DNA from 2 places in the Enterobacter sp. PL_is379 genome. Region 1 is predicted to be linked to the other one. Evidence: predicted binding sites of a transcription regulator. Region 1 holds the regulator's gene; the other holds the start of a gene.
The links. Region 1 encodes LexA, which represses DNA repair genes until DNA is damaged. Its sites were predicted from a motif close to TNCTGTATGTACATACAGNA; they were not measured.
Positions count from the first base shown of each region.

Region 2: dinB (DNA polymerase IV) is a predicted target of LexA. The motif match lies at 1,915-1,934, and genes of this name have one in related genera.

Region 1 is NZ_JBVPGT010000019.1:66,614-70,235, forward strand. Features, by position in the region: gene zur (zinc uptake transcriptional repressor Zur) at 1-289, shown strand, start outside; gene AC0TOY_RS02300 (CsbD family protein) at 337-546, opposite strand; gene dinF (MATE family efflux transporter DinF) at 668-2,005, opposite strand; gene lexA (transcriptional repressor LexA) at 2,069-2,677, opposite strand; gene AC0TOY_RS02315 (diacylglycerol kinase) at 2,786-3,154, opposite strand; gene plsB (glycerol-3-phosphate 1-O-acyltransferase PlsB) at 3,309-3,622, shown strand, end outside.
Region 2 is NZ_JBVPGT010000026.1:27,931-31,552, forward strand. Features, by position in the region: gene nqrE (NADH:ubiquinone reductase (Na(+)-transporting) subunit E) at 1-407, shown strand, start outside; gene nqrF (NADH:ubiquinone reductase (Na(+)-transporting) subunit F) at 418-1,641, shown strand; gene nqrM ((Na+)-NQR maturation NqrM) at 1,641-1,844, shown strand; gene dinB (DNA polymerase IV) at 1,952-3,010, shown strand; gene pepD (cytosol nonspecific dipeptidase) at 3,087-3,622, opposite strand, start outside.

The DNA of each region.
Region 1 (3,622 bases):
GCACAAGGTGGAATCCACCAACAGCTATGTGCTGTGCCATCTGTTCGATCAGCCCACCCACACATCGGCGATGTTTATCTGTGACCGCTGCGGCGTGGTGAAAGAAGAGGCTGCGGAAGGCGTGGAAGACATTATGCATACGCTGGCAGCGAAAATGGGGTTTGCCCTGCGTCATAACGTGATTGAGGCGCACGGGCTCTGTTCCGCGTGCGTGGAGGTGGAAGCCTGTCGTCATCAGGACGCGTGCCAGCACGACCACTCAATTCTTGTGAAGAAAAAGCCGCGTTAACGGCAAAAGAAAAGGCGGCTTAGAGCCGCCCTGTGGGTTATTCAACGTTACCAGCGGTAGTCGTTACGGGTTTCCCAGTCTTTGACTTCGTTTTCCGCCTGATCTTTCGCGTAGCCGTAACGTTCCTGAATTTTACCGACAAGCTGATCGCGTTTACCTTCAATGACGGTCATATCGTCATCCGTCAGCTTACCCCACTTTTCTTTCGCTTTACCTTTGAACTGCTTCCAGTTGCCGCCGATTTCGTCTTTATTCATCATCGTGTCCTCTTAAGTTAAGCGTCGGGTCGTAACGTCCGTTACGTTCTTTTCTGCTGGACGTGATAATTATTGTAGTTAAGGATTCGGCAGTTGGTTTCATATTCGGAATCTTTAACCGTCACGATATATCGTGACGTGAAGAGAACCAGGTATTGTTTTGCCAGTGGCGGTGCCAGATAAACGCCAGCGACAACCCTCGCAGCGAGAGGAAAACGGCCAGGGCCAGCCACAAACCGTGATTACCCAGCCAGGGGAGCGTCAGCAGCGTCAGACCAAACCCTGCAGCCGCGACAGCCATGCTGTTGCGCATTTCCGCTCCGCGCGTCGCACCAATAAACATGCCGTCCAGCAGATAACACCAGACGCCAACCACCGGTAAGACGACTTGCCAGATGAGATAGTGGCTCGCCAGCTCGCGCAGCGCAGGAAGAGACGTAAGCAATGCAACGATCTGCTCACCAAAGCAGGCGTAAACCAGGCCAAACGCCAGCGCCACCAGTCCCGACTGACGGCAGGCTGCCCGCCAGACGTCCCGAAGCTGCCCGCTTTCGCGCGCACCGTACGCCTGCCCGGAATGCGCTTCTACCGCATAGGCAAAACCGTCCAGCGCGTAGGCGGTAAAGGTCAGTAGCGTCATCAATACCGCGTTGACCGCAACGATTTCTGGCCCCAGTCGAGCCCCGAAGACCGTCAGCGCTCCGAAGCAGAGCTGAAGCAGCAGCGAGCGCAGCATGATGTCTCGGTTAAGCGCCAGCAGCTTACGGATATTGCCGCGCCATGCGGTTTTGAGCAGCGCCAGGGAGATGCCGCGCATCGCCAGCACGCGCCAGACCATCCACAGGCCAATGATAAAGGTTCCGTACTCGGCAATCGCCGTCGCCAGCGCCGCGCCCTGCACGTTCATATGCAGACCCATGACCAGCCAGACATCCAAAACGATATTGAGCAGGTTACCCACCACCAGCAAAATCACGGGTGCACGGGCGTACTGCACGCCCAATAGCCACCCCAGCAGAACCAGGTTAGCCAGTGACGCGGGCGCGCTGAGCCAGCGGATTTCAAGGAAACGTCGCGCCTGCTCTAATACCGCCTCGCTGCCGCCAACAACATGGAGCGCAAGGTCGATCAGGGGCGCACGCAATAAAACGATTAACGCACCCGCGCCAAGCGCGAGGATCAGCGGCTGGACCAGCGCGCGCGCCAGACGCAGCGGATCTTTCGCGCCATACGCCTGTGCGGTAAGGCCGGTGGTGCTCATGCGCAAAAAGAGCAGCAGCATAAACAGGAAGCTGGTTGCCGTCGCACCAATCGCCACGCCGCCAAGATAAACAGGCGAATCAAGATGGCCAATAACGGCAGTATCGACCAGACCCAGCAGGGGTACGGTAATATTGGAGAAAATCATCGGCAGAGCAAGACGCCACAATGCCTTATCGGATGCCGTCAGCAGTGACATGAAAAATACCGGGTGTGGAGAATGAAGCAGGCTACAGCGGCACCATAGCCTGTCAGGAAGAGGTTACAGCCATTCGCCGTTGCGAATGACCCCAACCGCCAGTCCTTCGATAGAGAAGTTGTGTTCGCGCAGATCGACCACAATCGGGGAGAACTCGTTGTTTTCAGGCAGTAGCTGAACGGTGTTCCCCTGTTTTTTCAGACGCTTGACGGTCACTTCGTCGTCAATGCGCGCGACCACCACCTGGCCGTTACGCACATCCTGCGTTTTGTGCACCGCAAGCAGATCGCCGTCAAGAATACCGATGTCTTTCATCGACATACCGCTGACGCGCAGCAGGAAATCAGCGCTCGGTTTGAACATGGCTGGATCGACCTGGTAATGGCCTTCAATATGCTGCTGTGCCAGTAAAGGCTCACCGGCAGCAACACGCCCCACCAGCGGAATGCCCGTCTCTTCTTCCACCAGCAGGCGGATACCACGTGACGCGCCCGAAACAATCTCAATCACGCCCTTACGCGCCAGCGCTTTCAGGTGTTCTTCGGCAGCATTCGGAGAACGGAAGCCCAGACGCTGCGCGATTTCCGCACGCGTGGGTGGCATACCCGTCTGGCCGATATGATCCCGGATGAGATCAAACACCTCTTGCTGCCTGGTCGTTAACGCTTTCATTCCGCCCCCTGGGTGTATATACAGTTATGCTGTGAGTATATACAGTCAAAGGCGATTTTGGAACCAAAAACTGCACAAAAAACCAGGGACTTAATTATTCCTCGAGGCTCATCGGAAATGTGACCAAAGCAGCGTGACCCAGGTGATAGCGGCAGTGATAATCGCCAGCAACACGGCAGCAGAGCCCATGTCTTTTGCACGGCCAGAAAGTTCATGGAAATCTGAACCAATGCGATCAACCACGGCCTCAATAGCGCTATTAAGAATTTCCACTATCATCACCAGAAGCACGGAACCGATAAGAAGTACGCGGGTAATAGCATCAACATCAAGGTAACAGGCGACGATCACCGCGATGATAGCGGCGACGCCCTCCTGGCGAAAGGCGGCTTCGTTGATCCACGCGGCACGGAAACCTTTCCATGAATAGCCGGCGGCTTTGATGATACGTGTTAACCCAGTGGTATTATTGGCCATTAAAAGAACCTTTTATGAAAAAAAGCGTCAGTAACAGGAACTGTAGCGCGTTTCGCTACAGCCTGAAGTATGACGGGTAACAACAGAAATTTTGCGCGCTTTCTGTTATCCTTGCGCCGCAATTGCATTATTAACCAGAGGCTTTACATCGTTTATGTCCGGCTGGCCACGAATTTACTACAAATTACTTAATTTACCATTAAGCATCCTGGTAAAAAGCAAGTCTATCCCAGCAGAACCCGCGCTGGAATTGGGGCTCGATACGTCACGTCCTATTATGTACGTTTTGCCTTATAACTCGAAGGCAGACTTACTGACGCTTCGCGCCCAGTGTCTGGCGCATGACTTACCTGACCCGCTTGAACCGCTGGAAGTTGACGGGACGCTGCTGCCGCGCTATGTGTTCATTCACGGTGGACCGCGCGTGTTTACCTACTACACGCCAAAAGAAGAGTCCATCAAGCTGTT
Region 2 (3,622 bases), on a different contig from region 1:
TGCGGGACGGCGCGCTGGTGGAAGGGGTTGATCTCAGCTTCCTGAACTTCATCACCTTTATCGGGGTGATCGCAGCGCTGGTGCAAATCCTCGAGATGATCCTCGATAAGTACTTCCCGTCGCTGTACAACGCGCTGGGGATCTTCTTGCCGCTGATCGCGGTGAACTGCGCCATCTTTGGCGGCGTCTCGTTTATGGTTCAGCGTGATTACAACTTCAGTGAATCCGTGGTGTACGGTTTTGGTTCCGGCATCGGCTGGATGCTGGCGATAGTCACCATGGCGGGGATCCGCGAGAAAATGAAATATGCCAACGTGCCTGCGGGTCTGCGTGGCTTAGGGATCACCTTTATCACCACCGGTCTGATGGCGCTGGGCTTTATGTCCTTCTCCGGTGTGCAGCTATAAGGGCTAACAGATGGAAATTATCCTTGGCGTGGTGATGTTCACGCTGATTGTACTGGTGCTGTCAGGACTCATTCTGGCGGCGCGCGCGAAGCTGGTGAATTCCGGCGACGTGGTGATTGATATTAACGACGATCCGCAGAATCAGATCCGCACGCCTGCGGGAGATAAACTGCTCAACACGCTCTCCGGTAACGGTATTTTTGTCTCCTCAGCCTGCGGCGGCGGCGGCTCCTGCGGACAGTGCCGCGTGACGGTAAAAGAGGGTGGTGGCGATATTTTGCCCACCGAGCTGGCGCATATCACTAAGCGTGAGGCAAAAGAGGGCTGTCGTCTGGCCTGTCAGGTTGCGGTGCGCCAGAACATGAAAATTGAGCTGCCGGAAGAGATCTTCGGCGTAAAAAAATGGGAGTGCGAGGTTATCTCTAATGATAACAAAGCCACCTTTATCAAAGAGCTGAAGCTGCGCGTACCGGAAGGGGAAGATGTTCCGTTCCGCGCCGGGGGTTACATTCAGATTGAGTGTCCTGAGCATACCGTGGCGTATGCGGACTTCGATGTGCCGGATGAATACCGCGCCGACTGGGACAAATTCAATCTCTTCCGCTTTGTATCCGAGGTAAAAGAGCCGACGCTGCGCGCCTACTCGATGGCCAACTATCCGGAAGAGAAGGGCATTATTATGCTCAACGTGCGTATCGCCACGCCGCCACCGAATGTGCCGAATGCATCGCCGGGCGTGATGTCGTCATATATCTGGTCTCTGAAGCCGGGAGATAAGGTGACCATCTCCGGTCCGTTCGGGGAGTTCTTTGCGAAAGATACCGATGCGGAAATGGTCTTTATCGGCGGCGGTGCCGGTATGGCCCCGATGCGCTCGCACATTTTTGACCAGCTCAAGCGGCTCGGCAGCAAGCGTAAAATCAGCTTCTGGTACGGGGCGCGTTCGCTGCGCGAAATGTTCTATGACGACGAGTTTGAACAGCTGGCGCGTGAAAACCCGAACTTTACCTTCCATGTGGCGCTCTCCGATCCGCAGCCGGAAGATAGCTGGACGGGCTATACGGGGTTCATCCACAACGTGCTTTATGAAAACTACCTCAAACAGCACCCGGCGCCCGAGGACTGCGAGTTCTATATGTGTGGTCCGCCGATGATGAACGCCGCCGTGATTAAGATGCTGAAAGATCTCGGCGTCGAAGATGAGAACATCATGCTCGATGATTTTGGAGGCTGATGATGCTGACGTTTCTGGCAACCTTTGTGGTTTTTGTGCTTGTCATCTTCGGCATGTCGTTAGGCTGGATCGTTAAACGGAAAAGCATTCAGGGCAGCTGCGGCGGTATTTCCTCCATTGGGATGGAAAAGGTCTGCGACTGCCCGGAACCGTGCGATGCGCGGAAAAAAAGAATGGCCCGCGAGCAGCAGCGCATCATTTAATCTGCCAGGTCGGGTAAGGCGAAGCCGCCACCCGACAATTCCCACGCACACTTCTCAACCCTCATTTGTTTACTGTATACTTATCCAGTGATGAGTGAGGGCTTACTATGCGCAAAATAATCCATGTCGATATGGACTGCTTTTTTGCAGCAGTGGAGATGCGTGACAACCCGGCGCTGCGGGATATTCCCATCGCCATTGGCGGCAGCCGCGTTCAGCGTGGTGTCATCAGCACCGCCAACTATCCTGCGCGCAAATTTGGCGTGCGCAGCGCCATGCCGACGGCGATGGCCTTAAAGCTTTGCCCTCATCTCACGCTTCTGCCCGGGCGGTTCGACGCCTATAAAGAGGCTTCCCTTCATATTCGGGAAATCTTCTCCCGCTATACCTCTCTGATAGAGCCGCTGTCGCTGGACGAAGCCTATCTGGATGTGACCGACAGCGTGCATTGCCACGGCTCCGCCACGCTGATGGCGCAGAAGATCCGCCAGACGATTTTCAACGAGCTGAATCTGACGGCATCGGCGGGGGTCGCGCCCGTTAAATTCCTCGCCAAAATCGCCTCCGATTTAAATAAGCCCAACGGCCAGTACGTCATCACGCCGGAAGAGGTGCCTGCGTTTTTGAAAACGCTACCGCTCGGTAAAATCCCCGGCGTCGGGAAAGTCTCCGCCGCAAAGCTGGAAAGCATGGGGCTACGGACCTGTGAAGACGTGCAGCGAAGCGACCTCGCCATGCTGCTGAAGCGCTTCGGGAAGTTTGGCCGCGTGCTGTGGGAGCGCAGCCAGGGGATTGACGATCGCGATGTGAACAGCGAACGGCTGCGGAAATCCGTCGGCGTTGAGCGCACCCTCATTGAAGATATTCATGACTGGTCCGAATGCGAAACCATTATCACGGAACAGCTCTACCCGGAGCTGGAGCGACGCTTAAGCAAGGTGAAGCCAGACCTGCTGATTGCCCGTCAGGGTATCAAATTAAAATTCAACGACTTCCAGCAGACCACGCAGGAACACGTCTGGCCGCGACTGAATAAAGACGATCTTATCGCGACGGCAAAAAAGGCATGGGAAGAAAGACGAGGCGGGCGAGGGGTGAGGCTGGTGGGATTGCACGTCACGCTGCTGGATCCGCAGTTAGAGCGACAGTTGGTATTAGGATTGTAAAAAAGCCCGGTGCGCTACGCTTACCGGGCCTGCGTTTTTCACCCTCTCCCTGTGGGAGAGGGCTGGGGTGAGGGAATTACTTAACGGGGATCGCTTTCAGCAGTTCCGTCAGCAGCGTCCAGTAATGGCCAACGCTTTCGATATGAACCTGCTCATCCGGCGAGTGTGGACCGGTAATGGTTGGCCCGATAGATACCATGTCCATATCCGGATACGGCTTCTTGAACAGACCACATTCCAGACCGGCGTGGATCACCTGAATGTTCGGGGTGCTGTTGAACAGACGCTGATAGGTTTCACGCACCAGCGCCATCACCGGTGAACTTGCATCCGGCTGCCAGCCCGGGTAGCTGCCTTTGGCAGAGGTTTTTGCTCCCGCCAGCGTACCCAGCGATTCCAGCATGCTCACCACGTACTCTTTACCGCTGTCGATAAGGGAGCGGATCAGGCAGATGATTTCCGCGCTGTCGTCGCTCATGGTCACCACGCCCACGTTCAGCGAGGTTTCCACCACGCCTTTCGCCACGTCAGAGTTGCGGATCACGCCGTTTGGCGTCGCGTTCAGCAGCTGAACGAAGGTGTCACGAGACTTCGCGGTCAGCGCGGCTTTAT